DNA from 3 places in the Pseudarthrobacter sp. As-47 genome. Region 1 is predicted to be linked to each of the others. Evidence: riboswitches for the same ligand, from Rfam matches in the RefSeq annotation. Region 1 holds a riboswitch; each other region holds the start of a gene.

Region 1 (10,118 bases):
GTGCGAGCCGGACCACCAGCGCCATCGACGCCACGGTGAACATCACTGAGCCGGCGCCGCCCAGCCCGCGGAACAGCAGCAGCTGCCAATAGTCCTGGGCGAAGGCGCACGCAGCGGTGGATGCGGCCACGATCAGCAGCCCCGTGACATAGACGGGGCGTTCGCCCAGCCGGCCTATGAGGGCGCCGCCCGCAGGGGCGAAGACCAGCCGCATGAACGCGAAGATGGCCACGATCACGGACGCCTCGGTGTTTCCCACCCCGAAGGTTGTGGCGAATTGCGGCAACACGGGGGCAACAAGACCGAATCCCAGCGCAATCAGGAAGGCCGCGGCCAGCATCACCTTGATGTCGCGCGGGAGCTTCTGCCTGTCCCTGCGCAGCATCGAAAAAATCCGCGATGTAGCGCGGCTCACGCGGGTATCTGCCGTCATGGTCCAGTGGTCCTTGCATATGTGGGTGCCGGGCTACGGCGGGAGGGGTGAAACATAACCGTAACAAGCCAGATATGCACCATTTACTTCCTAGAGGTTGTTGTAACAGCCCCGCAATACAAATCCTCCGCGGCCGAAACACAGCGCCGACACACTCGTTACAGGACGCAAAAGGCGTTGGCAGGCGGATCATCTCCGCAAAATTTCGACCACATAGACAAGAGAGGCGTGCACCATGGAACTTACCGCAGGTCACGTATGGATCATGGTGTCGGCGGCGCTTGTGCTGTTGATGACACCGGGTCTGGCATTTTTCTACGGCGGCATGACCCGGGCCAAAGCCGCGCTGAACATGATGATGATGAGCTTCATCTCCATCGGCATGGTGGGAGTCATCTGGGTCCTGTGGGGATACTCAATGACCTCCGGGGACGGCTTCCTCCAGATGGTGGGCAACCCCTTCGCCAACTTCGGGCTTGAAGGCATTGACACCCCCGACGGGCTCATCACGGTGGGCTTCGGCGCCACCTTCGCCATCATCACGGTGGCCCTCATCAGCGGCGCCATCGCTGACCGCGCCAAGTTCGGCGCCTGGACCGTCTTCGTTCCGGTCTGGGTCACGCTGGTCTACTGCCCGCTCGCCTACATGGTGTGGGGCGGCGGCCTGTTCAGCACCGAAGGCGCTGTCGGCGCGGCACTCGGCGAAGCCATCGACTTCGCCGGCGGCACCGTGGTCCACATCAACGCCGGTGTTGCGGCCCTGATCCTCGTCTTCATCGTCGGTAACCGCCGGGGCTTCGGCAAGGACCCCAACCACCGCCCGCACAACATCCCGTTCGTGATGCTCGGCGCTGCGATTCTCTGGTTTGGCTGGTTCGGCTTCAACGGCGGCGCTGCCTCCACCGCAGAGCAGGGCGGCCTCATCTGGGTCAACACCCTCGCCGCCCCGGCAGCAGCAATGCTCGGCTGGCTGGTCACGGAGCGCATCCGCGACGGCCACCCCACCTCACTCGGTGCAGCCTCCGGCGTGGTTGCAGGCCTCGTTGCCATCACCCCCGCCTGCGCCAACGTCAGCCCGGTCGGTGCCCTTGGCCTGGGCGTCGTCGCAGGCGTCGCTTCCGCCCTGGCAGTCGGACTGAAGTTCCGCTGGGGCTTCGATGATTCGCTCGACGTCGTGGGTGTCCACCTGGTTTCCGGCATCATCGGCACCGTGGCCCTTGGCTTCATCGCCCTTCCCGAGGAAGGCGCCGGCGGCGGACTCTTCTACGGCGGCGGCATGACCCAGATGTGGGCGCAGCTGGCAGCAGCCGGGATCGCCATCGCCTACTCCGCGGTCCTGACCACGATCATCGCCCTGGCCATCCACAAGACCATGGGCTTCCGGGTCTCGCAGGAACAGGAAACGGTGGGTGTGGACCTCAGCCTGCACGCCGAAACAGCCTACGAGTTCGGCGTCGGGGGACACGGCGGAAGCTTCCAGCCCCTGCACGACATGATCACCGGAAAGACCCAGGCGGACGCCGCGCAGGCATCCGACGCAGCAACGGGTGCGCAGAAGACAGAATCAGCAACAGGTAAGGAAAGCGTGGGGGCATGAAACTGATTACAGCGATCGTCAGGCCGGAAAAGCTCGAAGCCATCCGGGAAGGTCTGGAGGCCTACGGCGTGCAGGGTCTGACGGTCAGCGCGGCCAGCGGCTACGGCCGGCAGCGCGGCTATACCGAGGTCTACCGCGGAGCGGAGTACAACGTGGATCTGCTGCCAAAGATCCGCGTGGAGGTCCTGGCCACGAACGAGCAGGCGGACGACATCCTCGATGTCATCATCGCCAGCTCCAACACCGGCCGGGCCGGTGACGGCAAGGTCTGGACGGTGGATGTCTCCGAAGCCGTGCGGGTCCGCACCGGTGAACGCGGTGTCGCCGCGATCTAGGGCCGGCGGTACTCCACGGAAACATCCGTGAACACCAAAAGAGCGGGCAGGAAAACCCCAGGGTTTTCCTGCCCGCTCTTCCGCTGTTTAAGGCAGGGCCGCTGATCGGCGGCCCTGCCGCCCGAAGCCGCCGGGGCTCACTTTCCGGGCACCGCGGTGGGCCAGGCTGCCGGTCCGGCAGAGCCGGCGTCGTACTCCTCCAGGGGAACCAGGTCCTGCTGCCAGGCCCGCAGGACCGGCTCCACAATCCGCCAGCACTCCTCCGCCGTATCTCCGCGGACGGACAGCAGCGGGTCGCCCGCCAGCACCCCCTCCAGGACTTCGCCGTAGGGGAGGAGGTCGGAGCCGCTGAGCTCGGTTTCCAGGGTGGCCCGGCTCAGGCTGAAGATGTTCCCGGGCCCGTTCACGTCGACGTCGAACCTCAGGGTGTCCGGGCCGAAGCCAATCCGCAGCTTGTTGGGGGAGTCCACGCCGGTAAAGCCCCGGGGCAGGTGGGGCACCGGGCGGAAGGTGACCACTGCCTCCTTGCGCTTCGCGCCCAGTGCCTTGCCGGACCGAAGAATGAACGGGACCCCGTTCCAGCGCCAGTTGTCGATGTTGACCTGGATCTCGGCCAGCGTCTCGGTCCCGCGTTCAGCGTCCACGCCTTCCTCCCGTGCGTAGTCGGGAACGTCCTTCCCTCCTGCCTGGCCGGCTGTGTAGCGTGCCCTGCGGGTGGAACCGGCATAGGGCTCCGGTACGCTGCTGGCCCGAAGGACGGCGGAAATGGCATCCCGCAGGTCCCGTTCACCGATGGTGGCCGGAGGCTCGATGGCCAGCAGGGCCATGATCTGCAGCAGGTGGCTCTGGATCATGTCCCGCAGTGCGCCGGCGCCGTCGTAGTAGCGGGCCCGCCCCTCCAGCGCGAGGTCCTCGTCGAAGATGATTTCCACCTTTTCCACGTGGTGCCGGTCCCACACCGGTTCCAGGAAATTGTTGGCGAACCGCAGGCCCAGGATGTTCAGCACCGTGGCCTTGCCCAGGAAGTGGTCCACCCGGTGGACGTGGTCTTCGGGGACCAGCCGGACCAGGGTCTGGTTGAGAGAGCGGGCCGAGTCCTCACTGGAACCGAAGGGCTTTTCCATCACCAGCCGCGTGCCCGGCGGGACCTGCTCCGGCCGGAGGGACTCACAGGCAAGCTGGCTGATGCGGGGCGGCAGCGCGAAGTAGACGGCGGTGGGACCCTCGAGCGCCCCAAGAAGCGAGGCCAGCGCCCCCTCGGCGGTGACATCCAGCTGGTGGTACACCGTTTCCTTCTCAAGTGACTGGAGGGCTTCCTTCCCCTCGGCGGCTGCGGACCCGGCGGCTGCCTCGAAGGACGCATGCACCCGTTCCCGCCACTGTTCCGGGGTCCAGGGATCGGATCCGGCACCCACCAGCCGGAGGCCCGCAGCGCGTCCCCTTGCCACCAGGCGCGCCAGTCCCGGCAGGAGCAGCCTGCCCGTCAGGTCCCCCGAGGCGCCGAGGATGAGCAGGGTCTTAACAGTTGGTTGGCTCGTCATTTGGCCAGCATGCCACCTTGCGGGCCCGGCTTGGTACCCTAGATAGTCGAGTCCCGATCATCAACAGCCTTTGATCATCCACTGCCCTGATCATCCACTGAAAGAAGTGCACGTCGCGTGTTCAATTCACTCTCTGACCGGTTGACAGCAACCTTCAAGAACCTGCGCGGTAAAGGCAGGCTTACTGAAGCCGACGTCGATGCCACAGTCCGCGAGATCCGCCGCGCCCTTCTGGACGCCGATGTTGCCGTTCCAGTGGTCCGTGAGTTCACCGGCCGGGTACGGGAACGCGCCCTGGGCGCTGAGGTTTCCGGTGCCCTGAACCCGAGCCAGCAGATCGTCAAGATCGTCAACGAGGAATTGGTGGAGATCCTCGGCGGCGAAACCCGCCGGATCCGCCTGGCGAAGAGCGGCCCCACCATCATCATGCTTGCCGGCCTCCAGGGTGCCGGCAAGACCACCCTCGCCGGCAAGCTGTCCAAGTGGCTGAAGTCACAGGGCCACAGCCCGATGCTCGTGGCCTGCGACCTGCAGCGCCCCAACGCCGTCACGCAGCTGCAGATCGTGGGCCAGCGCGCCAAGGTGCCTGTCTTCGCACCGCACCCCGGTGCCACCTACACCGAGCTCGAACACCCTGCCGGGGACCCGGTTGAGGTTGCCCGCGCCGGTGTTGAGGAAGCGCGGCAGAAACTCCACGACGTCGTCATCGTGGACACCGCCGGCCGGCTGGGCGTCGACGCGGACATGATGGAGCAGGCGCGCCAGATCCGCCGCGCCATCGTGCCCAACGAGGTCCTGTTCGTCATCGACTCGATGATCGGCCAGGACGCGGTGAACACGGCGCTCGCTTTCGACGAAGGCGTCAACTTCACCGGCATCGTCCTGTCCAAGCTCGACGGCGATGCCCGCGGCGGTGCCGCCCTTTCCGTCGCGTCGGTCACGGGAAAGCCGGTGATGTTTGCGTCCACCGGCGAGGGCCTGGACGACTTCGAGCTTTTCCACCCTGACCGGATGGCCTCGCGCATCCTGGACATGGGTGACGTCCTCACCCTGATTGAGCAGGCAGAGAAGTCCTGGGACAAGGACGAAGCCGCCCGGATGGCGAAGAAGTTCGCCGACCAGGAGGACTTCACCCTTGACGACTTCCTGGCCCAGATGCAGCAGATCCGCAACATGGGCTCCATGAAGAAGATGCTCATGATGATGCCGGGTGCGCAGAACATCCGCCAGCAGCTGGAGCAGTTCGACGAGCGCGAGATCGACCGCGTGGAGGCCATCGTCAGGTCCATGACCCCGCACGAGCGCGTCGCTCCCAAGATCATCAACGGCTCCCGCCGTGCCCGCATCGCCCGCGGTTCCGGCGTCCACGTTTCCGAGGTCAACGGCCTGCTGGAGCGCTTTGCGCAGGCCCAGAAGATGATGAAGAAGATGGCCCAGGGCGGCATGCCGGGAATGCCCGGGATGCCGGGCCTGCCGGGGGCCGGCGGCGGTGCCCGGAAGAACGCCAAGAGCGCGCCCAAGAAGAAGGCCAAGTCCGGCAACCCGGCCAAAGCCGCGCAGGAGCGCAAGGACGCCGAGGCCCGCCGGGCGAACGCGGCCAAGGCGCTGCCCACCGGCGCAGCCTTTGGCCAGCAGGCCGGCGATTTTGATCCCTCCCAGCTCAACCTGCCCAAGGGCTTCGACAAGTTCCTCGGCAAATAGGCACACCAGGATCAGCTCAGCAGCAGATGCCGTTTGAGGGCTCGCGACGACATCTGCTGCTGCCTGCCGGGGATGCCGGTGCCGTGGAATAGGGTTGGGTCATGTTCAAGCAGAGGGTAGTGTTCGTGCACGGCGCGGGCAGCTTCGGCGCCGCAGCCTGGCCCCGCCAGCACGGCGTGGCCCTGTCCTACGATGCCCTGTTCCTGCGCCGCCACGGCTTCGACACTGTTGCCGAACCCACCGCGTCCTCGTTCGAGGAGGACACGCGCATCCTGCTGGACTCCCTTGGGGACGACGGCCGGGGCAGCGCCGGCGGGCACGTCGTGGCGCATGCGCAAGGGGCCATCTCCGCCATGATGGCCGCCGTCGAACGACCCGACCTTGTCTACTCGCTGACCCTGGTGGAGCCGGCCTGCCTGTCCCTGACCGCTGAACTGCCGGCCACCGCGGCGCACATCGGGCTGATGCAGCCGCTGTATAACGTCCGGCATCAACTCAGTGACGAGGATTTCCAGCGCGAGTTCGTCCGCAGGGTCTATGCCACCGACCTGCAGCAGCCGGTGACTGCCGAGGAGAAGCGCTCTGCCAGGCGGCTGCGGCTGCAGGCGCCGTCCTGGGAAGCCCCGCTGCATATCGTCCCCGGCGTGCCGACGCTCGTCCTGACCGGCGGCTGGGAGCCGCTCTACGAGGAGATCGCCGGCTACCTCCGTGAAACCGGGGCGCTCCACCGTACTGCCGCCGGCGGGCACCGGCCCCACGACTCCCCGGAAGGGGACCGCATCATCCGTTCGTTCATCAGCGACTCAAGCCGCGTGCAGGCACGCGCCTCCTGATCCTCCCGAAATTGCCCTCCACAGGGGCCCGTCCGGCCGGCCCCAATGACCAGCCGGACGGCACCTGCAGGCTGCTAGCGCCCCGGCGGAACGCTCAGCTCCGGCAAATAGACTTTCCCGCCGGCGGCCAGGAATTCCTCGCTCTTGCCCCGCATGCCGGCTGCCGCTTCAGCAAGCGCCGCCTGCGACTCGGCGGAGCCGTACTCGTCCCTGATGTCCTGGCTGATCCTCATGGAGCAGAACTTGGGCCCGCACATGGAGCAGAAATGCGCGGTCTTCGCCGGTTCGGCCGGGAGGGTTTCGTCGTGGAAGGCCTCGGCCGTCTCCGGGTCCAGCGACAACGCAAACTGGTCCCGCCACCGGAACTCGAAGCGTGCCTTGGACAGTGCGTCATCACGTTCGTGGGCGCCCGGGTGGCCTTTGGCAAGGTCTGCCGCGTGCGCAGCGATCTTGTACGTGATCACCCCTGTCTTGACATCGTCCTTGTTGGGCAGCCCCAGGTGTTCCTTGGGCGTGACGTAGCACAGCATTGCCGTGCCGTAGCGGGCAATTTCCGTTGCGCCGATGGCGGAGGTGATGTGGTCGTAGCCCGGGGCCACGTCGGTCACCAGCGGGCCCAGCGTGTAGAACGGCGCGCCCTTGCACAGCTCCTGCTGCCGTTCAACGTTCTCCCTGACCAGGTGGAACGGGACGTGTCCAGGACCCTCCACCATCACCTGGACGTCGTGCTCCCAGGCACGCTGCGTGAGCTCGGCGAGCGTGTCCAGCTCGGCAAACTGCGCGGCATCGTTGGCATCCGCCGTCGCCCCCGGCCGCAGGCCGTCACCCAGGGAAAACGCGACGTCGTACCGGGCGAAAATTTCGCAGAGCTCATCGAAGTGCGTGTAGAGGAAGTTCTCCCGGTGGTGCGCCAGGCACCACCCGGCCATGATGGACCCGCCACGGGACACGATGCCCGTGACGCGGTTGGCGGTCAGGGGGACGTAGCGAAGCAGCACGCCGGCGTGGATGGTCATGTAGTCCACCCCCTGCTCGCACTGTTCGATGACGGTGTCACGGAAGATCTCCCAGGTCAGGGCGTTGGCTTCGCCGTTGACCTTCTCCAGGGCCTGGTAGATGGGGACGGTGCCGATCGGGACAGGCGAATTGCGGATGATCCACTCCCGGGTGGTGTGGATGTCGTCGCCGGTGGAGAGATCCATGACGGTGTCGGCGCCCCACCGGGTTGCCCACTGCAGCTTGTCCACCTCTTCGGCGATTGAACTGGTCACTGCCGAGTTGCCGATGTTGGCGTTGATCTTCACCAGGAAGGCCTTGCCGATGATCATCGGCTCGGATTCGGGGTGGTTGATGTTGTTGGGAATGATGGCCCGGCCTGCGGCGATTTCGCTCCGGACCAGTTCAACATCGCAGTTCTCCCGCAGCGCCACGAAGCGCATTTCCGGGGTGGTGACGCCCTGGCGCGCATAGTGCATCTGGGTCACGGTCCGGCCCTCGACGGCGCGGCGCGGCACGGGAGGCGCTCCCTTCCACTCCGCGCTGGCGGCGCCGCGGCGTACAGCCGAGCGGCCGTCGTCGAGCAGGTTCCTCTCCCTGCCGCTATACGCTTCCGTGTCTGCCCGCGCCTCGATCCATTCCCTGCGGAAGGGAGGAAGGCCCTGGACGGGATTGCTCCCCGGACCGGCCGTCCGGTAGGTCCGGAACGGCTGGTTCGGAATGCCGTTGGGGGACGGCTCCAACGCAATTTCCGTCACGGGAACACGGATCCCGGTCCCGGCGTCCTCGAGGTAGGCCAGGGAGTGGGATTTCAAGGATTGCGTCACCGGCGGCGGGTTCCCGTCAGTGGCGGCACCCGGGGTGTTGCGGGCAGGGTTAAGCTGCTGATTTGGTGTACTCAAGGAATACTCACTTCCTTCGCCGGCATTACCCGGACAGGTTCGACGGTCGCAGGCTGCGTCAGCCCGATCTCAGCCCCTGCAGGGGCACCCGTGTGGTCAAGATGAAAGATACCACAGCCCTTCTTTCGGGGCTTGTCACATTGCCGGTGCTAGCCTGACCGGGCAGGAAAGAGGTGCACATGGCAGAAATCATCCACTTCACGGGGACAGTCCTGACCGGACCCGGGAGTGAGCAGCACGGACTGTGGTCCGTCGACGGGCGCCTGACGTTCCGCCGGCCGGCGAAGGCTCCGGACCGGATCCTGGCGGGATGGGTGCTGCCGGGCTTCGTGGATGCCCACTGCCACATCGGGCTCGGCGTGGGAGGGGCGGTGGATGCTCCGACTGCCGAAGAGCAGGCGCGGACGGACCTGATGGCCGGCACACTGTTGATCCGGGACGCAGGTTCCCCTGCTGACACGCGATGGCTGCAGGACAGAAAAGACGTCCCGGTGCTGATCCGCGCCGGACGCCACGTTGCGCGCACGCGCCGGTACCTGCGGGGGTTTGCTGAGGAAGTCGAACCGGAGGGCCTGGTGGAAGCTGTCCGTAAACAGGCCAGGGAAGGTGACGGCTGGGTCAAGCTTGTGGGGGACTGGATTGACCGCGGCGCCGGCGACCTCGCGCCGTCGTTCCCTGCCGCCGTCGTCCGCGATGCAGTCCTGGCCGCCCATGACGAAGGCGCGCGCGTCACCGCCCACTGCTTCGCGGAAGAGACGCTCGACGACGTGCTGGACGCCGGCATCGACTGCGTCGAGCACGCCACCGGCCTCCTGCCGCGGCACCTGCCCCGCTTCGTGGAGCAGCAGGTGCCCATTGTGCCCACCCTGGTCAATATCGCCACGTTCCCGGACATCGCCGCGCAGGCAGCACCCAAGTTCCCGCAGTATGCGGCGCACATGCGTTCACTGTGGGAACGGCGGGAGGAGCGGGTGCTTGAGGCGTTCGAGGCCGGCGTGCGGATCTACGCCGGGACCGACGCCGGCAGCGTGATCAGGCACGGCAGGATCGCCGACGAGATCCTGGCCCTCCATGCTGCCGGGCTGCCCATGGCGTCTGCCCTGGACGCCGCGTGCTGGAGTGCGCGGGAGTGGCAGGGCGCGGAGGGCCTGGAGGAAGGGGCACGGGCAGATGTTGTCTTGTGCCGGGAGGACCCGCGGAAGGTACCGGAAGCGGTCCGTAACCTGGCGCACGTTGTCCTGGGCGGACGGGTGGTCCGCTGAAAAGACAACCGGCCTGGGACTTGGAATAAATTGAAGCTTCAAGTAATTTTAAGTGTGTAAGGGCTGCCAACCGGAAGGCCCACAGCACCGGGAGTTACCAATGACTGCACAAGCCGCAAGCCAGGATCTTCTTCCTGCCGACCTCGCCATGGGCACTGTGATGCTCAAGGTGGGCAACATGAAGGTTATGACCGACTACTACCAGCGCGCCCTCGGCCTGGAGGTCATTGCGGAGCAGGACGGCGGCATCTACCTTGGCCGGCTGCAGAAGCCGCTTGTGCACCTGGCGCCCGCGCCCGGGCTGAACCTGCCGGGCAGGGGAGAGGCCGGCCTGTTCCACACGGCGCTGTTGTTCGAGAACCAGGCAGACCTTGCTGCCACCATCGCCACCGCCGCCCGGTTCGAACCGCGCTCGTTCACCGGCAGCGCCGACCACCTTGTCAGCGAAGCCTTCTACTTCAACGACCCCGAGGGCAACGGCATCGAGCTCTACTGGGACCGGCCGCGCAGCAACTGGT
Region 2 (10,118 bases), 1.6 Mb from region 1:
TGCAGCTCATCAGCAGCACCGCCGGAAGGGCGATGGCCAGCCCGCGCAGCATGAAGCCGATCCCAAGTTCCAGCGAGCCTTCGCTCATGGTCCAGATGCCGACGTCGATCAGCGTCCTTCCGCTGTCCGGAGCCAGGATTGAGGTACTCCAGCCCCCCACCGCCGCGGCGAGGATCAGCGGCCAGCCGCGCTGCCACAGCAGCGTCAGCGTGAGGCCTGCGAGCGGGAACAGGAGGAATTCGAAGGCCAGCGCCACTGATGCGGAAACCCAGTCGATCGAAAGCGCCAGTACTGCCGTGATGAGGAAGACGGCGGCGAACTTGCTCAGGGGGTTGGCGCGGGCCAGCAGGGCCTGGTTGCCGCGCAGGTTCAGTTCCTGCCTCATGGCGCCACCGGTTCCGCGGCAGCCATCCGAAGCTCAGTGCCACCCAGCGCGGCGGTGAACTCGGCGTCGTGGGTCACGGACACCACCGCGGTGCCGGAGTCCAGCAGCTCGGACAGGAACGAGGCCAGCTCCGCCCAGGTGTTGGCGTCCTGGCCGAACGTCGGCTCGTCCAGGACGAGCACCCGGGGATGGGCCGCCAGGACCGTGGCCACGGAGAGCCGCCGCTTCTCGCCGCCAGACAGCGTATAGGGGTTCGCGTCCACGAGGTGGGTCAGCCGCAACCGCTCCAGCAGTTCGTCCACGCGCTCCTCGCCGTGGCCCAGGTGCCGCGGACCGAACAGGAGTTCGTCCAGCACCTTCCCGGTGACGAACTGGTGCTCCGGCTCCTGGAACACGGTGCCAATCCGCTCGATGAGCTGCTCGGCCTTCCACTTATAAGGGTCTATCCCGGCGCCACGGCTGAGGTCCAGGGTGGCCGACACCTTTCCTGCCACCGGTTCCAGGAGTCCCGCGAGGGTCAGCGCAAACGTTGACTTGCCCGCCCCGTTGGGGCCCGTGATGGCCAGCGCCTGCCCTGCCCGGACCTGGGCGGAAATATCGTGTTGGACGGGTACCGGGGGTACCTTCCGGAAGCCGCTGCGGCGCGGACGTTCCCGGGAAACCGCAAGGTTCTCGGCCGCCAGCAGAAGGCCGCCGGAGCCGGCTGCCGGATTGCCCGACCGTGCACGCGTGCCAGGAACATACCCGGGCACCCACACACCGGCCGCCGCCAGCATGGTCCGTGCGTCCGCGAGCACCTGGTCCGGAGGACCGTCAAGCAGCACGGCATCTTCAGTGGCGCTGCCCGGCTGCAGCACCACGATCCGGTCCACCAGGTCCTTCCACACGGACACCCGGTGCTCCACCACAACCAGCGTGGCGCCGGTCTTGTCCACGCAGCGGCCCACGGCGTCCCGGACTTCCAGCACACCGGCAGGGTCCAGGTTCGCCGTTGGCTCGTCGAGCAGGATCAGGCCGGGCCGCATTGCGAGGATTCCCGCAAGCGCGAGGCGCTGTTTTTGCCCGCCGGACAGGGCCGACGTCGGGTGGTCAAGCGGCAGGCGGGAAAGGCCGACGTCGTCCAGCGCCTCGTGCACGCGGGCCCAGATGGCGTCGCGGGGCACGGCGAGGTTCTCGGCGCCAAAGGCGACGTCGTCGCCGACGCGGGAGAGGACCACCTGCGTCTCCGGATCCTGCTGCATCAGCCCGGCCCGGCCGCGCTGCTCGCGGGGCACGGCGCCGTCAACCAGCAGCGAGCCCGTCTCGTCGGACTCGCCGGCGTCGCCGCCGTCGTCGTCCATGTCCCCCAGCACCCCGGCCAGGGCATGCAGGAGCGTGGACTTGCCCGCACCGGAGGGCCCCAAAAGGAGCACCCGCTCCCCCGGGCGGATCTCCAGGTCGAGGCCACGGACAGCCGGCTTGGCGCGCCCCGCATGGCGCCATCCCCAGCCGCGGGCTGTGACGGCAGCCGGACGCACCGCAACTGATGCCTCGTGCCGCGAAGGGGCGCCCATCAGGAGAAGACGGGCTCCGTTGCCGCCTTGCGTGATGCAAAGGAGCTCAGGACCCCTGTCCTGGCCAGGCCGCGGGTGGCGATCCAGGACAGTGCGCCGGCGATGATGGCGCCGGAGATGGCAGTGAAGATGATGTACGCCAGCTTGTCGCCGGCGGCGTAGGCGATGTTCCAGCCCCACGGCGCGAAGGAGTCGTTCAGGCCGCAGAAAAGGCCGGCCGCGGCGCCGGCAAGCAGTGCCACGGGCAGGTTGAACTTCCGGTACACGAAGATGGCGAAGATGATCTCGGCACCCAGGCCCTGGACGAATCCGGAGAACAGTACCGACGCACCGTACTGGGAGCCCATGAGCAGTTCACCCGTGGCGGCCACCGTCTCGCAGAAGAGCGCGGCGCCGGGCTTGCGGATGATGAGCATGCCCAGGACGGCCGGGATCATCCAGCCGCCGGCAATCAGGCCGGTCAGGGGCGGGTAGACGGCGTTCATGGGTCCGGAGACTGCGGCCGCCCCCTGGGACCAGGCCCAGAAAATGACGCCGCCGGCAACGGCGATAAGGGCCGCCACCACGATGTCCACGACGCGCCAGGACTTGCCGGCGGGCTTCTTGATTGCTGTTGTTGCCATGTGGTCCTCCTGAGGAACAGGAGGGGAAAGTGGACGCGGTTGCCGGCACTGCTGCCGCTGCGCGCACTTCGAGAACTCGACTCCCTTGCGCCGGTACTAACCGGATCAGGTTCGAGGGTCTGCGGCTGTCCGCACTCTCAGCGCCCACCTGCGGTCCCTGGCCTGGCCAGTGATGCCGACGGCGGCGCTCCCCTGTCGTTGAATGATTCTGTTGGTGAAATATCCGCCCTGTTGGGCGTGGTCCAGTTTACCGCAGGGAGGGGTAGATTGTGGGCCATGACAGCGAATCCACCAGATGTGACCGGGTATGATCCGGATTCCCGCGATGCCCAGCCGGAGGGATCCCTGGAGGCCTTGATCGCGCGGATTGAGGCGGAGATCCGGGAACTCCAGTTTCCCGGCTTCTCCCTGGACGACTCCCTGAACCTGGGGCTGCTCCTCGTGGAGCTGGGCAAGGAGCGCGGGCTTCCCATCGCCATCGACATCACCAAGGGCGAGCAGGTCCTCTTCCACGTGGCCCTGCCGGGGGCAACACCGGACAACGGGCACTGGATCCGGGCCAAGAAACGGACCGCAGCCCGGTACGAGGTTCCTTCCCTGCTGGTGGGGCTGCGCGCCCGGCTCAGCGGCGGACGTATCGAAGACAATGCCTGGTTCGACCAGGCCCTCTACGCTGCGCACGGCGGCTCCTTCCCCTTGTACGTCACTGGGGTGGGCGCCGTAGCAACCGTCACCGTGTCCGGATTGCCGCAGCTGCAGGACCATGACCTGGTGGTCGAGGCCCTCCGCGACATCCTCCGTTCGGCCGGCGCGGAGTAACGCCCTGCAAGCCAGCGGAGTGGCGCCCCCGGCCGGCCGGCATGGCAGGTCTTCCTGGCATGGACACCCCAGTGAGGCCGGGAGTACATTCGAGCGCAGTGGCGGGTGATCAATCCAGGAGGGCGCCGTGACCGGTCCAGCAACCGAGAACCAGGTCCGGGCGGCGCTGGACAAAGCCTGGGACGAGATGATTTTCATCGGTCCGGACCACCCCTACTATTCCCTGCTGGCGGAACTGGTGTCCGCCGTCGGGAAGTCCTGGCAGCAAGGCTACGACCACGGCCGCCGCGGAGGTCCGCACACCAACCCCTACTCATGGGCCGGCCCGGGAGGCTAGCAGCCTGCGCGCGGAGTGCGGGCGCACAACGCCGGCACAATACAAAGGCTGCTTAGCAATTATTTAGTAATCATGCTTACTATGTTGTCTCCAGCGTTTGAGGAGTACAGCACATGGCAGCCAGCATCCGCCGGGCAGGCGCCCGCACAGGCCTGCAGAAGGCTGCCCTCGCAACGGGCGCCGTGTTCTGCCTGGCCGGCATCCTTGGATTCGTTCCCGGCATCACTTCCAACCATGACGCGCTCCGCCTGGCCGGACACGCCTCAGGAGCATTGCTGCTCGGGATCTTCCAGGTATCCGTCCTCCATAACGCCGTGCACCTGCTCTTCGGCGTCGCCGGCGTCCTGATGTCGCGCACCCACCCGCAGGCACGGAACTTCCTCATCTACGGCGGCGTCATCTACCTGGTCCTCTGGCTGTACGGCCTTCTGGTCGGTGACCCCACCCCTGCCAACTTCCTCCCCGCAAACGATGCGGACAACTGGCTCCATCTGGTCCTTGGCCTGGCCATGATTGCCCTGGCCATCATGCTGGCCCGCGGGCCCGTCCCCGCCGCAGCCGGCGCCGACACCGGTAGCACCGCCACATCTCCAGCGCCCGGCACCCGCGGCCGCTGACACATCCCCGGCCGGGCCCCAGTGCAGGGAGCACGGAACCGGCCCACGCCAGACCTGAAGGAGCACCATGAAAATCCCAGCAGCAAGGGGTCCAGTCAGCACCGCACTGTTCAGCGCCCTCACAGCGGCACCGGGCACAGATGAGGGCGCCCTTGACGCGTTGCACCGCTCGGTGGCCGGCCATCTCCCGGCAACCCGGGACATCATTGGCGACGACGACCTCCAGCTGGCGCTCTTCTGCCTCTACGAGCTCCACTACTCGGGCCTTGAGGGTGTGAGTGACGAGTGGGAGTGGGCGCCGGAACTGATCCGGGTGCGCCAGATGCTGGAAAAGCCGTTCGAAGCCGCGCTCCGGGACGCAGCCGCGGAGGCTGCCGGTGACCTGGAACTTCCCGCCGGACCCGGTGCCACCAGCGACGCTGTGGCGGACGTCCTGTTCGGCCTGGCCGCACGCGACACCGGCCCCAGCCTCTCCCGCTATGTGGCCCGGAAAGCCAGCCTGGGCCAGCTCAAGGAATTCCTGATCCACAAGTCCATCTACCAGCTGAAGGAAGCCGATCCGCACACCTTCGCCATCCCCCGGCTCTCCGGCCGGCCCAAAGCGGCACTGGTGGAAATCCAGGCGGACGAGTACGGCGGCGGACGGCCCGAGCGGATGCACAGCGCCCTTTTCGCCCGCACCATGCGGGGCCTGGGAATGGAGGACGGGTACGGGGCATACGTGGACGCCGTCCCTGCGGTCTCCCTCGCTGCCGTGAACCTGATGTCCCTTTTCGGCCTTAACCGCCGGCTCCGGGGGGCCATCACGGGACATCTGGCCATCTATGAGATGACGTCCTCCCAGCCCAACCGCCTGTACGGCAGGGGCTTCCGGCGCCACGGATTCACTACAGACGTCACCCACTACTTCGACGAGCATGTGGAGGCCGACGCCGTCCATGAACAGATTGCCGGCCGGGACCTTGCGGGCGGGCTGGTTGAAGCCGAACCCCACCTTCTGGCGGACGTCCTGTTCGGAGCCACGGCCGTCATGGCCGTGGACGGCAGGCTGTCCGCGCACATCCTGCAGTCCTGGGAAAACGGCGGAACCTCGCTGAGGCAGGCACTGCCTGCTGCGGCCTGAGCACCAAGGCATGAACCCCGCTGACCAGATCAGGCCAGGCCCCACGCAGGCATCAACCGAAACCTCCACCAGATTTCCCAGCACCCCAGAGCAGGAGCAGAGATGAACCAGGAACCCACCGAGAGCTCCATTGTGGTCTGCCCCGACGGGCCCCTTATTGTGCGCGGCGATTTCGAGCTGGTCACACCGTCCGGCGAACCGGTTCCCCGTGACCGCAAAACGGTGGCGCTGTGCCGGTGCGGCGCCTCAGCCATCAAGCCCTACTGCGACGGCACCCACAAGATGATCAAGTTCCGCACCGAATCCCCGTCAGCCTGAACAAGCGACGCGTCACGCTGGGCAGGGACCCGGCAAACGCCAGATAGGCTAGGGACAGCCCGTTTTCCGCCCGCAAGGAGTACTCAGGAATGAACCTTTTCATCAAGCTGCTCGGCACCGGCGTGAGCCTCGGCGCCGGCTTCGTCGGCACCAAGCTGGTCAACACCATCTGGGAAAAGTCCACCGGGCGCAAGCCGCCCACCGGCAAGGACGAGGACGTCCCCACGAGCCTGCAGTCCGCGCTGACGTTCGCGCTGATCTCGGCCTCTGTCAGCACCATCATCCAGGTCCTGGCCAACCGAGGCACCCAGCGGGCCATCACCCGGTTCGCCAAGAGCCAGGACATCGTCTAGCGGAGTCCAGCACCCGCAGCCCCGGCCAACAGGGAAGTTTTACTCAGCTCCCGGGGCCACTCCAAACCAGCACTCAGCCGTCGCCGGAACCGTCCTCACGGGCGGCTTTGGCGGCGGCTTTTTGCACCACGGCCTCAAGCTCATCCGAGGTGAGGAGTTCGCGGTGCAGGTGCTTGGTGCGGTAACCGGCGCGCCCCACCATGTGCGCAGAGACCGGCACGGTGAGCAGCTGGAAGATCCAGGCCACCAGCAGCACGGGCCACACCCACCAGGTCCGCATCTGCAGGCCGATGGATGCCAGGAGCAGGAACAGCCCCAAAACCTGGGGTTTGGTGGCGGCATGCATGCGGCTCAGGAGGTCGGGGAAGCGCAGCAGGCCGATGGCCGCCCCCAGGGACATGGTGGCCCCAACAATCATGAACACCGCGGACAGCACGTCCACCCAGGCATCCAGGCCAGTGGAATCAGGACTCATTGGGCTGCTCCCTACGGTCTGCCACAAACCTTGCCACCGTCACGGACCCGATGAAGCCGATGATCGAGATGGCCACCACCAGCATCAGGTTGTTGAGGTGCCGGTTGACGGCCATGTCCACGCACAGGGCACCGCCCAGGATGGCCAACAGGACATCCGTGGCCAGCACCCGGTCCAGCAGCGACGGGCCGCGGGAGATCCTGATGATTGCGCCGACTGCCGCGAGCGAGAAGATCACGGCGGTCACTGCCAGGACGATCTGCATCATGCGGTCGCCTCCGTCCGCAAAATCTCGAGCTCTTCCCTGGTACCCATGATCCTGATCAGCCCCGCTTCGATGGACAGCACCTCGTTCTTCAGGTTTTCGACGTCCTGCGGGGAGCTGATGTTCAGCGCGTGCAGGTAGAGTGTGGAGGTTGACCGGTCCACCTCGACCACCAGGGAACCGGGAATCAGGGAAATCACGTGGCCTGTGGCTGTGACCAGGAGGTCCTGGTGGCTGCGCAGGGTCACCGCCACCACGGCGTTCTTCACCCTGGGGCCCCGCGACACGGCAAGGTAGAGGAGCTGCATGCTGGCCATCACCACCTTGGCCAGGAACGTGAGCGCGAACGGAACGGCATACAGGATGTTGAAGCGTCCGCTGAGCTCCACCGGCGGAAGGTAGAACAGGCGTGCCACGGCTACTGACAACAGGGCTCCGAAAAGGAGGTTGCCCGGGCTGAAATCCTGCCACAGCGCACCCCAGACAATGACCAGCCACACCAGGAGCGGAAGCTCCTGGCGCAGTGAGATGCGCCGGCGGCTCATTTTCCTCCCCCTGCGGTAAGGACCATGGGAACCTCGGTGTCTGCGCCCAGGACTGCCTGGATGTAGGAGGACCTGTCCAGCATGTCGTGCGCGGCCTGGTCCGAGACCATGAACAGCGGCCCCGCGAAGACAGTCAGCCCGATGCCCAGGACCACCAGCCCGATGGTGGAACCCACCATGGTGCGCGGCAGCAGGGTGACGGTGTTCGGCTTGGCTCCCGGCCCGGTAACGCGGGCGGCAGGCGTTGCCAGCAGCACGGGATCCGGGTGTTCGGCGTCGGAAGGCCTGCGCCAGAACGCGCGGTTCCATACCCTGGCCACCGCAAGCAGGGTCAGCAGGCTGGTCAGCACCCCGCCGATCACCAGGACGTATGCCAGCGGTGTTCCCAGTTCAACGCCGGCCTGCATGAGCCCCACCTTCCCCAGGAATCCGGAGAATGGCGGGATCCCTGCCAGGTTCATGGCGGGCACGAAGAAGAGCAGCGCCAGCAGCGGCGACAGCTTGGCGAGCCCGCCCAGCCGGTCCACGGAGGAACTGCCGCCCCGGCGTTCGATCAAACCTGTCACAAGGAAGAGCGAGGTCTGGATGGTGATGTGGTGCACCACGTAGAAGACGGCCGCGCCGAGCCCCGCCACGGAGGACATGGCCAGGCCGAAAACCATGTAGCCGATGTGGCTGACCAGGGTGAACGAGAGCAGACGTTTGATGTCGCTCTGCGCCAGGGCGCCCAAAATTCCCACCACCATGGTCAGTAACGCGGCAACCATCAGCGGGGTGTTCAGTGAGTCCCCGGGGAACAGGAGCGTCTCGGTGCGCACCATGGCGTAGACACCCACTTTGGTGAGCAGGCCCGCGAACACGGCAGTGACCGGCGCCGGCGCCGTGGGGTAGGAGTCCGGCAGCCAGAAGGACAGCGGAAAAACGGCGGCCTTGATGCCGAACGCCACCAGCAGCATCACGTGCAGCAGCGTCCTGGTGCCCTGGTCCAGCTCACCGAGCTTGATGGCCAGGTCCGCCATGGTGATGGTTCCGGTGGCGCCGTAGACCATGGCGATCGAGATGAGGAACAGCACCGATGACACCACGGACACCACCACATAGGTGACGCCTGCCCGGATGCGGGGTCCGGTGCCGCCCAGCGTCATCAGCACGTAGCTTGCCGTCAACAGGATCTCGAACCCGACGTAAAGGTTGAAGAGGTCCCCGGAAAGGAACGCATTGGAGACGCCCGCCACCAGGATCAGGTAGGTGGGGTGGAAGATCGAGACGGGCGCATCCTGGTCGCCGTCGGCCATGCCCTGCCCGGTGGCGTACACCAGCACGGCAAGGCTCACCGCCGAGGAGACCACCAGCATCAGCGACGAGAACTGGTCCACCACCAGCACGATGCCCCACGGCGGCAGCCAGCCGCCCAGCGTTACGGCAAACGTGCCGCCGTCCCAGACGGAGGCCAGCAGGAGGCATTCCAGCAGAAGCGTGAGGGAGAGCAGGGCGATACTCACCGCGCGCTGGGCCCGTGAATGGCGGATCAGCATGAAGGTCAGGGCGGCGCCCAGGATGGGAAGTACGACGGCGAGCGGGGCAAGGCTTGCGAGGTTCACTTTCCGCCTCCTTCCGGGCCAGGGGCCACATTGGTGGAGCCGGGTTTTTCTTCGGAGGCTGCCTGCTCGGCCGCCATCTCGCGGCCGCCGGCCAGCAGCGTTGTCCCGGCAGCGCCGTCGTCGGAGGCGCCGCCGTCGGAAACACCGCCGTCGGAAACACTGTGATTGGAAACGCTGTGGCCGTCGGTGCCCAGCATGGTGAGCGGGAACTCTGAGGTCTCGGCGGGGACCTCGGCGTCGTCCTCTGCGTCGAAGCTTGGAGTCTCGGCAACGCGGAGGTCCTCCACGTCATCCTGGATCTCGTCACGGCGCGCCAGCACCCACGTGCGGTAGATGATGCCGAGCATAAAAGCGGTGACGGCAAAGGAAATGACGATGGAGGTCAGGATCAGGGCCTGCGGAAGGGGATCGCTGTAGTCCCCGGCGGCAATGTCCTTTGAGTACAGGGGCGCGAGCCCTGCGTACCCGCCAGTGGCCAGGATCAGGAGGTTGGTGGAATTGGCCAGGAGCATCAGTCCCAGCAGGACACGCGTGAGGCTGCGCTCCAGCACCAGGTAGATGCCGCAGGCGTACAGGGCCCCCATGACGATCAGGAGGGTCAGGTTGATGCTCATGCTTGGCCCTTTGCGGTGGTCTCGGAGGCGGCGCCTTCAGGCTCCTGCTCCGGCGCGGACGGTGTGGCGGAGTCGTCGCCCGCGAACTCCTGCTCCTCGCCGGGGGTTCGGCCGCCCACAGCGGAACGCTGTTCGAAGTGTTCGTCGATTTCGGCGCCCAGGCTCCGCAGGACGTCCAGCACCAGGCCCACCACCACGATGTACACGCCGATATCGAAAATGGTGGAGGTGACGAACTTGATGTCGCCGAACACCGGGAGCCACAGCTCGATGATGGCTGTCTGGAACACCTGGCCGCCGAGCAGCAGCGGCACTGCGCCGGAGGCCGCAGCCACGGCCAGTCCGATCCCAAGGAGCGCACCGGCGCTGACCGGGGTGGCCTCGCGGAGCTCAAACCGTCCTCCCGCCAGGTACCGGATGGTCAGGGCCAAGCCGGCTGTCAGGCCGCCGGCGAAGCCGCCGCCGGGAAGGTTGTGGCCGGCCAGCAGGA
Region 3 (10,118 bases), 330 kb from region 1:
AGACGGTGACCAACCCGCCGTTGCCGGCCCGCCAGTCAGGCAGTTGAGCCAGGGCTTCGTCGATCCGTTCCGGGGGAAGTGCATCTCTGCCGGCCACTGCTGCTCCTGGGATCCGGGCGCCGGCCGGCAGAAGGTGGGCCTACAGGAACGCGGCCCGGCCCTCCATTGCCGACGACGCCAGCGCATGTTCACGGCGGGGTATGCGACCAGCCGCTTTCGCCAGCCTACCGGCGATGACGGCGTGCTTGAAGGCCTCTCCCATCAAGGCGGGGTTCTGCGCCCGGGTCACTGCCGTGGCCAGGAGCACGGCGTCGCAGCCCAGTTCCATGGCGAGGGCGGCGTCGGAGGCCGTACCGATGCCCGCGTCCAGCACTACCGGCACCGAGGCCCGGGACACGATGAGCTCGATGTTGTGCGGATTGAGGATGCCCAGGCCCGTCCCGATGGGCGAGCCGAGCGGCATCACAGCAGTGGCTCCGAGGTTCTCCAGCCGCAGGGCCAGCACGGGGTCGTCATTGGTGTACGCAAACACCTTGAATCCCCTGTTGACCAGCTGCTCGGTGGCGTCCACGAGCTCAACGGCATCCGGCAGGAGGGTGTGTTCGTCGGCGATGACCTCGAGCTTCACCCAGTCGGTTTCCAGGGCCTCCCGTGCCAGTTCAGCAGTGAGCACAGCGTCACGCGCCGTAAAACACCCCGCGGTGTTGGGCAGGACCCGGATGCCGTGGTCCACCAGCAGCTGGAACAGCGAACCCGCCTCGTCCGGCGAATAGCGCCGCATGGCAACGGTGGTCAGCGAGGTGCCGGAGGCCAGGAGCGCGGCGCCCAGGCCGTCCAGGCTGGGGGCGCCGCCGGTGCCCATGATGAGCCGGGATGCCAGGGGGACGCCGTCGATCACCAGGGGGTCCTGGAGCCCGGACAGCTGGCTGTTGGTGACGGTGGTTCCGGTCATGGTGGTCAGCCTCCCTGTACTGCCGTGACAAGTTCGACGTCGTCGCCCTCGGCGAGCGCCGTGGCGGACCACAGGCTCCGGGGCACCACCTGGGCGTTGCGTGCTACGGCCACGCCCAGCTTCCGCCCGTCCGTGGCCCGGCCGTCCGCGGCCAGCGGACGGCCGGTGACCTCGCTGACGAGCGCGGTGAGGGAAGCGTCGTCGGCCACGGTGTGGCCGGTTCCGTTCAGGGTGATGTTCATGCTGTCTCCTGGGTGTTGGATGGCGTGGCAGCCGCTTCAGCCATGCGAAACGGAGCCGGGGAAAACCGGCCGGGGTTGAACGGGGCCCAGCGGGGGTCTTCCGTGCCGTCCATGAGTTCCCGGCAGATTGCGGCCGCAGCCGGGGTGAGCAGGATGCCGTGGCGGAAGAATCCGGTGGCAATGATGAGCCCCTGCACGTGGCGGGACCCTTGGAGGCCGGACCTTCCAGGCGCGGGCTGCCGGCCCACGGGTCCTCCGGGCAGCGATACCCTTCCGAGCAGCGGGGCGTTGTCCGGCGTGCCGGGCCGGGCGCGGGCCGTGCACTCAAGGAGCTCCAGCTCAGCGACGGCGGGCACCAGCACCTGGGCATCGCGGAGAAGCTGGTACACACCCCCTGCCGACACCGCACCGGCGCTGGAGCCCCTGCCACCGCCACTCCCACTGCCCAGTGCGTCCTCACGCTGGGTTGCCCCGATCACGACGGTTCCGTCCCGCCGCGGAACGATATAGACGGGGACCCCGCGCACCAGTCCGCGGACTGTTGAGGTCACCAGCGGCCTGAGGTGCGCCGGTACCGCGAGCCGCAGGATGTCCCCCTGGACCGGCCGCAGCGGCAGGTGCAGGTCGATCGGCAGTCCCGTGAGTTCCGGGGCGTGCAGTCCGTTGGCCACCACGGTCTCCCCGGCCAGTACGGTCCCTCCACCTTCCAGGGCTACTCCGGCTACGGCCCCGTCCTGCCAGAGCAGGCCGGCTGCCTTGTCCGGCACGGCGAATCCGTCGGCGGCGCCGGCCACGCCGCTTCCGGTGGAGCGGACATCCCCGGCGAGGGCCCGGCGGAGGCAGGCCACCAGCAGCCGGGGGTCCACCTGGTGGTCCGCCGGCGTATCCAGCGCACAGGCAATGCCCGGGCTTAGCAAGGGCTCGCGGCGCCGGGCTTCGCGGATGGTGAGCGGTTCAACCGTGAGGCCGTTGGCCCGCTGGACGGCACGCAGGTCCAGCAAGGCCTTCCGGTCTGCGGCGTCGGCACCCACGGCGAGGGTCGGCGTCGTAAGATATCCGGGATCCGAGCCCGCGGCCGCAGCGAGGTCCGCAGCGAAACCGGGCCAGCGGGCGGAGGCCTCGAGCATGAGTTCCAGGAGGTCCTCCTCCTGGTAGTGCAGTTCGCTCACCGGCGCCAGCATCCCCGCGGCAGCCCAGCTGGCTCCGGAGCCGGGGGCGTCATCGATCACCACCACGGAACGGCCCGAACGCCTCGCCTCCCAGGCGATCCCGTGGCCGATGGCTCCTCCGCCGATCACCGCCACGTCGGCCGTGATGGTGGAACCGGAAGGACAGGGGCCGGTTACGGCGTGCACGTCAGGCATCGGTTGTCTCCTTCCCTACGCCGGTATTAACCGGATCAGGTCAAGCGGTCGGCTCTGACGCCCTCTCAGCCCGGCGCTTTGTGACAGCTGCCGCGGCTCCCGCAGTACGAGCCCAGTGTAGAGGAACTAGGCTGGCTCCCATGAATGTGTCCCACCCCCCTGCCGCCGCTGCCCGTCCGTCCGGTTCCGACGCCTTTATCAACGCGGAGGGCAGCGCCGGGCTGCACGATGCGCGCCTGTACCTCTGCACGGATGCGCGCCGCAGCCAGGGCGACTTTGAGCAGTTCGTGGATGCCGCGTTCGCCGGCGGCGTGGACATCATCCAGCTCCGGGACAAGTCCATCGAAGCCGCCGAGGAGCTGGAACTCCTCGCCGTCCTGAAGGAGGCAGCGGTCCGGCACGGCAGGCTGTGGGCAGTGAACGACCGCGCCGACATTGCTGTGCTGTCCGGAGCGCCGGTCTTCCACATCGGGCAGAAGGACCTTCCCCTCAAGGCAGCCCGGACGCTGCTGAACGGGAACGCCGCCATCGGCCTGTCCAGCCACAGCCCTGGACAGGTGGATGCCGCCCTGGCAGCGGCCGCGGGCCCGGCGGCGCTCGACTACTTCTGCGTCGGCCCGCTGTGGGCAACACCCACCAAGCCCGGCCGCGCCGCCGTCGGCCTGGACCTGGTGACGTATGCGGCGGCGGCCTCAGCGGCGCAAGGGCAGGGACAGTCCGACGGCGGTGTGCCCTGGTTCGCGATCGGCGGGATTGACCACGGCAACGTGGAACAGGTGGTGGAGGCCGGGGCCAGCAGGATCGTTGTGGTCCGGGCCATTACGGAGGCCGACGATCCGTCAGCGGCGGCCGCATCGCTGCTCGACGCGCTGGACGCCGCCCGCCCGTGACGCGGCGCCGGGTCCGCACCGCATCCCGCGGGCGGCTCCCTGCACTATTCGCGGAATTCGGGCTACGCTGATTTTCGTGTCACATCATCGGCTGGCCCCCAGTGTCCACGAGCACACCAACGCCCTCGAGGCTGCACTCAGCGCCCTGCGGACGGAGCTCGAGCTGCCTGGTGAGTACCCGGCCGAAGCCGTGAAGGACGCCGAGGCCGCCGTGTCGGCACTGAAGCTGCCGTCCCATGACCTGACGGGCATAGACTTCATCACCATCGACCCGGCGTCGTCCACGGACCTTGACCAGGCGCTCTTTATTGAACGGGACGGCAGCAGCTACCGCGTGCTCTACGCCATTGCCGACGTTCCCGCCTTCGTGGCTCCCGGCGGCCCGCTGGATGCCGAGACCAGGCGCCGCGGCCAGACTTTCTACACCCCGGACGGCCGCATTCCGCTGCACCCTGAAGTCATCAGCGAGGGCGCCGGAAGCCTCCTGCCGGGACAGGACTGTTCCGCGTTCGTCTGGGACTTCCGCCTCGATGTCCGCGCCGAAGTCACCGCGGTGACGGTGGGACGGGCCCGGATGCGCAGCCGCGCCAAGCTCAGCTACAAGGGCGCCCAGGCGGAACTGGACGGCGGCAGCCCTTCAGAAGTCCTGGTCCTCCTCAAGGAGGTGGGGCTCAAGCGCGTGGAGCTGGAGCGCGCCCGTGAGGGTGCCAGCCTGAACATGCCGGACCAGGAAATTGTCCAGCTTCCCGACGGCGGCTACCGGATTGCCGCGGCCCCGCAGCTGCCCGTGGAGGACTGGAACGCCCAGATCTCGCTCATGACGGGAATGGCCGCTGCGCAGCTCATGCTGGCCGGCAAAGTGGGCATCCTCCGCACCATGCCCTCACCGGATGAGCGGTCCCTGCACCACTTCCGGCTCCAGACAGAGGCCCTCGGGAAGCCCTGGGACGGTGAGGTCAGCTACGGCGAGTACCTGCGCAGCCTGGACCCCACGGATCCCCGCCAGCTGGCCATTATGCACTCAGCCGGCATGCTCTTCCGCGGTGCGGCGTATACGGCGTTCGACGGCGCGGTCCCCGAGGACGCCGTGCAGTCCGCCATCGGCGCCGCCTACGCCCACACCACCGCGCCGCTGCGCCGCCTGGTGGACCGCTTTGTCCTGGTGACCTGCGAAGCCCTGTGCAACGGCGGCGACGTGCCCGGCTGGGTCCGTGAGGCGCTGCCGTCGCTTCCCGAGATCATGGCCGGCTCGGACCAGCTGGCGTCCCGGATGGAGCGCATGGCCCTGGACACCGTGGAGGCGGCGCTCCTGGTCAACCACATCGGGCAGGAGTTCGACGCGATCGTGATCTCCGGATCCAAGCCCCAGAAGGACAACGGCAACGGCGGCAACGGAAAGAACGGCAACGGCCGCAACGGCAACGGCAACGGCGGCTCAGGCATCATCCAGATTGCCGAGCCTGCCGTCACGGCCCGCTGCGCCGGTGAGCTGGAGGCCGGAACCAAGGTCCGGGTGCGCCTCGTGTCCTCCGACATTGCCACCCGGGAAGTACATTTCGAGCTGGTCCCGCCCCTGTCCTGAGCGGGGCCGTTTTTCCTGCCGGCGTGCAGGCACACCGGGCCAAAGCCGGGTTTCCGTGCCCGTGCGGCTAGACTGAAGAGGTAGAAATGGATGCCCGGTCGTTGATTTCCTTGATTTGAAACCAACAAGCCCGCCCCTACGCGATCTTGAGATACACCCGCTGGTCACCAGTGCCAGCATTTTAGATAGCCCGCGATCGGCTTCCACTGGAATTGCTTGCGCGCCCGAGCGTGCTCCGGAACGGCCTTGGGCCGGCCCGTTGAGCAGGCAGCGCCATTGCCCAAATGAATAAGGAAACTCCACGTGAGTGAATTGCATACCCACCAGCTTCTGACGGACGACTCCGGCACCGAAACGATCGAGCCGGAAGAAACCATCATCTCCGACGAGAAGCCGCACGAGATTGAGGAGAAGTCCTTCGCGGACTTCAACGTCCGCGCCGACATTGTGGAATCCCTGGCGGACGCCGGGATCACCCACCCCTTCCCCATCCAGGCGATGACCCTGCCGGTGGCCCTCTCCGGCCACGACATCATCGGCCAGGCCAAGACCGGCACCGGCAAGACCCTGGGCTTCGGCATCCCCGCCCTGCAGCGCGTGGTGGGCCGTGACGACGCCGGCTACGAGAAACTCGCAGTACCCGGCGCACCGCAGGCCCTGGTCATCGTCCCCACCCGTGAACTCGCGGTGCAGGTGGCCAACGACCTGCAGACGGCCTCCCGCAAGAGGAACGCACGCATCGCCACCATCTATGGCGGCCGGGCCTACGAGCCCCAGGTGGAAGCCCTGAAGAACGGCGTGGAGGTTGTGGTGGGAACCCCCGGGCGCCTCATCGACCTCTACAAGCAGAAGCACCTGAGCCTGAAGAACGTCAAGGTCGTCATCCTGGACGAGGCCGACGAAATGCTTGACCTCGGCTTCCTGCCGGACGTCGAGACCCTGATCGCGGCCACGCCGGCGGTCCGCCAGACGCTGCTGTTCTCCGCCACCATGCCCGGCCCCGTCATTGCCATGGCCCGCCGCTACATGACCCAGCCCACCCACATCCGTGCTGCTGATCCGGATGACGAAGGCCTCACCAAGCGGGACATCCGCCAGCTGATCTACCGCGCGCATAGCATGGACAAGATCGAGGTGGTAGCCCGCATCCTGCAGGCCAGGGGACGCGGCCGGACCATCATCTTCACCAAGACCAAGCGCACCGCAGCCAAGGTTGCCGAGGAACTGGTGGACCGCGGGTTCGCGGCCGCCGCGATCCACGGCGATCTCGGGCAGGGCGCACGCGAGCAGGCGCTCCGGGCCTTCCGCAACAACAAGGTGGATGTCCTGGTGGCAACCGATGTGGCCGCCCGCGGCATCGACGTGGACGACGTCACCCATGTCATCAACTACCAGTGCGTGGAAGACGAAAAGATCTACCTGCACCGGGTGGGCCGCACCGGCCGCGCCGGCAACAAAGGCACCGCCGTGACCTTCGTGGACTGGGACGACATGCCGCGCTGGGGACTGATCAACAAGGCACTGGGCCTGAGCGTTCCGGAGCCCATCGAGACCTACTCGTCCTCCCCGCACCTTTATGAGGACCTGGACATCCCCGAAGGCACCAAGGGCAGGCTGCCGCGCGACAAGCGCACCCTGGCCGGTGTTGACGCCGAGGTGCTGGAGGACCTGGGCGAAACGGGCAAGAAGAACGCCCGCGGTGGCCGCGACGCCGGCAGTTCCCGCGACCGCGACGGCCGTGGCCGGGACAGCCGTGACCGCGGCGCCAAGCGCGAAGGCGGCCGCAGCGGCGAGTCCGCTGCCCGCTCCGGCGAGCGCCGCCGTCGTACTCCCGATGCCGCCGCAGCCCCCGCTGGCGCCGGTGACGCTCCGGCAGCGACCGAGGCCGAGCAGCCCTCACGCACCCGGCGCCCCCGCACCCGCACCCGGCGCCGCAACGGTGAAGTGGTGGGCGGCGGAAACGCCGCACAGTCCGGCAGCACCGAGGCCTAACCCCCTTCATGACTGACACTGTCTGGGCGCCGGACGGCAGCAGCCTGGTGGTCCACGCGGACAACGCGGACTTCCTCCCCTCGCTGCCGGACGGCGCCTTCACACTTATCTACGTGGACCCCCCGTTCAACACGGGCCGGGCCCAGCGGCGCCAGCAGACCACCATGGTGGTCAACGCGGACGGCACCGGCGACCGCGTTGGCTTCAAGGGGCGCTCCTACGACACCATCAAAGGCGCGCTCCACCGCTACGACGACGCCTTCAGTGACTACTGGTCCTTCCTGGAGCCGCGGCTCGTGGAGGCGTGGCGGCTGCTGGCGGAGGACGGCACCCTGTACCTGCACCTCGACTACCGCGAGGTGCACTACGCCAAGGTGATGCTGGATGCGATCTTCGGCCGTGAATGCTTCCTGAACGAGATCATCTGGGCCTATGACTACGGCGCCCGGGCCAAGAACCGCTGGCCCACCAAGCACGACAACATCCTGGTCTACGTGAAGAATCCCGCGAAGTACCACTTCGACAGCGCCGAGGTGGACCGCGAACCTTACATGGCACCGGGCCTTGTTACGCCAGCCAAACGCGAACTGGGCAAACTGCCCACCGACGTCTGGTGGCACACCATCGTCTCGCCCACCGGCAAGGAAAAGACCGGGTACCCGACCCAAAAGCCGGAGGGCCTCATCCGCCGCGTGGTGGCGGCGTCCAGCCGGCCCGGTGACTGGTGCCTGGACTTCTTCGCCGGTTCCGGAACCCTGGGTGCGGTGGCCGCGAAGATGGACCGCAGGTTTGTGTGCGTGGACCAGAACCAGCCGGCCATCGACATCATGGCCCGGCGCCTGGGTGCCCACGCGGAGTTCACCGCGTTCCCGCCCAACTAGGTAGCAGCACATGTCGGTTTGGGACTCCAAAACGACATGTGCTGCTACCTGGTTGCCGTGATCAGGGACGGACGACAGCGGTCCCTGTCCCCATTTCCTCGATCCGCGCCAGGACGTCCGGCTCGGTGAGGTTCTCCCCCAGCAGGTTCGGTTTGCCGGTGCCGTGGTAGTCCGATGACCCGGTAATCAGGAGGTCGTGCCTGCCGGCGAGCCGCCGCAGGAACCGGCGACCCTCCTCCGGATTGTCACGGTGGTTGACTTCCAGGCCCGCCAGGCCGGCGTCGATCATCTCCTGGTACACCCGCTCGCCTACGATCCTGCCGCGGGAGGACGCCACGGGGTGGGCAAAGACGGGGACCCCGCCGGCGGCACGGACCAGTTCGACGGCGATGGCCGGCGCGGGTGCGTAGTGCTGGATGAAGTAGCGCGAGCGTGAGGTGAGGATGGAGGCAAAGGCCTCGGAGCGGTCCTCCACCACCCCGGCCGCCACGAGGGCGTCCGCGATGTGGGGGCGGCCGAGGGTTGCGCCGGGGGCGACATGGTGGATGACGTCGTCCCAGGTGAGGGGGTAGTCCTCAGCAAGCAGGGTGACCATCCGCTCGGCACGGGTATGCCGCGCGTCCTTGGCTTTGGTGATTTCCTCCAGCAGTCCCGGATGCTTCGGGTCGTGCAGATAGCTCAGGAGGTGGACGCTGATGCCCTCCTCTGTCCGGCAGGAAACCTCCATCCCGGGGACCAAGGCCACCCCGTGTTCAACGGCTGCAGCAGAAGCCTCGTCCCAGCCGGCCGTGGAATCGTGGTCCGTCAGCGCTACGACGTCCAGGCCGGCGCGGGCCGCGGAAGCCATGACGTCTGCGGGATTCTCGGTGCCGTCCGAGACATTGGAGTGGGCATGCAGGTCGATCCTCACCTATCCAGACTAGTTGACCCGGCGTTCACCCTGTGTATGGCCGGCCGCAACTCCCGCGTTCCCGTCCCGCCGGCACCGGCTCCGCCTGTTCGCGCAGCCGCGGAGCTGGTGAGACGATGGTGCGGTGAAAGATGCCGAAAACACCCCCACCTCTGCTTCCCAGCCGTTGGAGGAGCGCGTCAACAACCGCTCGCAGCGGCCCAGTTCCGACGCGTTCAAGGCCTTCATGGCCGGCAACTGGGCGCCCGCCAGCCAGGAGCTCCCGGCACGTGACGCCGTAGCCGGCTACGCCTCGGCCCGGCGCAAGGCAATCTCCGGACAGTTCAAGGGCGAACGCCTGGTGATCCCCGCCGGCCCGCTGAAAGTCCGCTCCAACGACTGCGACTACCGCTTCCGCCCCCACTCCGGATTCGCGCACCTCACCGGGCTCGGCCTCGACCACGAGCCTGACGCCGTCCTGATCCTTGAACCCGTCGGGGAAGGAAAGGGCGACGACGGCGGCCACCACCGGGCAACGCTCTACTTCCGGCCGCTGGCCGGGCGGGACACGGAACAGTTCTACGCAGACTCCCGGGCCGGCGAGTTCTGGATCGGCGCCCGTCCCACCCTCGCGGAGTTCGAGTCACGCCTTGGCCTGGCAACGGCACATATCGACCAGCTGGAGACAGCCATCACCAAGGACGTGGGCGCCCCCGAAATCGGCGGCATCTCCATCCGCCTGGTCCGCAAGGTGGACGAGAACATCGACGCGCTGGTGGACACCGCCCGCTACAACACGGCGAAGGACCCGGACAACCTGGACCTCGCCGTCCTCGATGCCCTGGACGAAAAGCTGAGCGAAGCCCTCTCCGAACTGCGCCTCCTCAAGGACGACTGGGAGATCGGGCAAATGAAGCTCGCGGTGGCTGCCACCGTTGAAGGGTTCGAGGAAGTCGTAAAAGTCCTGCCTCGCGCCCTCACGCACGCCCGCGGCGAGCGCGTGGTGGAAGGAGCCTTCTTCGCCCGGGCGCGCGAGGTGGGCAACGAACTGGGATACGACACCATCGCGGCCTCCGGCAACAACGCCACAGTGCTGCACTGGACCCGCAATACGGGGAAGATCCACGCCGGAGAACTCCTTCTGCTGGACGCCGGCGTGGAAGCCGATTCCCTGTACACGGCGGACATCACCCGCACCCTCCCCGCCAGCGGCGTGTTCACCGACATCCAGCGCAAAGTCTACGAAGCCGTGCTCGACGCGGCCGACGCCGGGTTTGCCGCAGCACAGCCCGGGGCGAAGTTCCGCGATATCCACACCGCGGCCAC

Evidence for each region. Region 1 has a riboswitch for thiamine pyrophosphate ahead of thiC (phosphomethylpyrimidine synthase ThiC). Riboswitches for the same ligand answer to the same signal wherever they lie in the genome.
Region 2: another riboswitch for thiamine pyrophosphate. It lies ahead of AC4BCK_RS19495 (ECF transporter S component); the one in region 1 lies ahead of thiC (phosphomethylpyrimidine synthase ThiC).
Region 3: another riboswitch for thiamine pyrophosphate. It lies ahead of AC4BCK_RS13605 (FAD-dependent oxidoreductase); the one in region 1 lies ahead of thiC (phosphomethylpyrimidine synthase ThiC).

What each region holds. Positions count from the first base shown of each region.
Region 1 covers NZ_CM177088.1:2,618,182-2,628,299, reverse strand. The annotation lists gene AC4BCK_RS12185 (MFS transporter) at 1-385, opposite strand, end outside; gene AC4BCK_RS12180 (ammonium transporter) at 669-2,030, shown strand; gene AC4BCK_RS12175 (P-II family nitrogen regulator) at 2,027-2,365, shown strand; gene AC4BCK_RS12170 (glucose-6-phosphate dehydrogenase) at 2,503-3,906, opposite strand; gene ffh (signal recognition particle protein) at 4,024-5,607, shown strand; gene AC4BCK_RS12160 (alpha/beta hydrolase) at 5,709-6,440, shown strand; gene thiC (phosphomethylpyrimidine synthase ThiC) at 6,515-8,338, opposite strand; TPP riboswitch at 8,333-8,440, opposite strand; gene AC4BCK_RS12150 (amidohydrolase family protein) at 8,518-9,600, shown strand; gene AC4BCK_RS12145 (VOC family protein) at 9,701-10,118, shown strand, end outside.
Region 2 covers NZ_CM177088.1:4,201,270-4,211,387, forward strand. The annotation lists gene AC4BCK_RS19485 (energy-coupling factor transporter transmembrane component T family protein) at 1-385, opposite strand, end outside; gene AC4BCK_RS19490 (ABC transporter ATP-binding protein) at 382-1,938, opposite strand; gene AC4BCK_RS19495 (ECF transporter S component) at 1,938-2,561, opposite strand; TPP riboswitch at 2,626-2,765, opposite strand; gene AC4BCK_RS19500 (heme-degrading domain-containing protein) at 2,838-3,380, shown strand; gene AC4BCK_RS19505 (hypothetical protein) at 3,508-3,717, shown strand; gene AC4BCK_RS19510 (DUF4383 domain-containing protein) at 3,831-4,334, shown strand; gene AC4BCK_RS19515 (iron-containing redox enzyme family protein) at 4,402-5,457, shown strand; gene AC4BCK_RS19520 (CDGSH iron-sulfur domain-containing protein) at 5,560-5,775, shown strand; gene AC4BCK_RS19525 (DUF4235 domain-containing protein) at 5,865-6,128, shown strand; gene mnhG (monovalent cation/H(+) antiporter subunit G) at 6,202-6,603, opposite strand; gene AC4BCK_RS19535 (MrpF/PhaF family protein) at 6,593-6,871, opposite strand; gene AC4BCK_RS19540 (Na+/H+ antiporter subunit E) at 6,868-7,413, opposite strand; gene AC4BCK_RS19545 (Na+/H+ antiporter subunit D) at 7,410-9,014, opposite strand; gene AC4BCK_RS19550 (Na(+)/H(+) antiporter subunit C) at 9,011-9,628, opposite strand; gene AC4BCK_RS19555 (Na+/H+ antiporter subunit A) at 9,625-10,118, opposite strand, start outside.
Region 3 covers NZ_CM177088.1:2,949,866-2,959,983, forward strand. The annotation lists gene AC4BCK_RS13590 (4a-hydroxytetrahydrobiopterin dehydratase) at 1-97, opposite strand, end outside; gene AC4BCK_RS13595 (thiazole synthase) at 140-952, opposite strand; gene thiS (sulfur carrier protein ThiS) at 958-1,194, opposite strand; gene AC4BCK_RS13605 (FAD-dependent oxidoreductase) at 1,191-2,558, opposite strand; TPP riboswitch at 2,554-2,671, opposite strand; gene thiE (thiamine phosphate synthase) at 2,699-3,448, shown strand; gene AC4BCK_RS13615 (RNB domain-containing ribonuclease) at 3,525-5,030, shown strand; gene AC4BCK_RS13620 (DEAD/DEAH box helicase) at 5,334-7,022, shown strand; gene AC4BCK_RS13625 (DNA-methyltransferase) at 7,031-7,903, shown strand; gene AC4BCK_RS13630 (PHP domain-containing protein) at 7,965-8,813, opposite strand; gene AC4BCK_RS13635 (aminopeptidase P family protein) at 8,938-10,118, shown strand, end outside.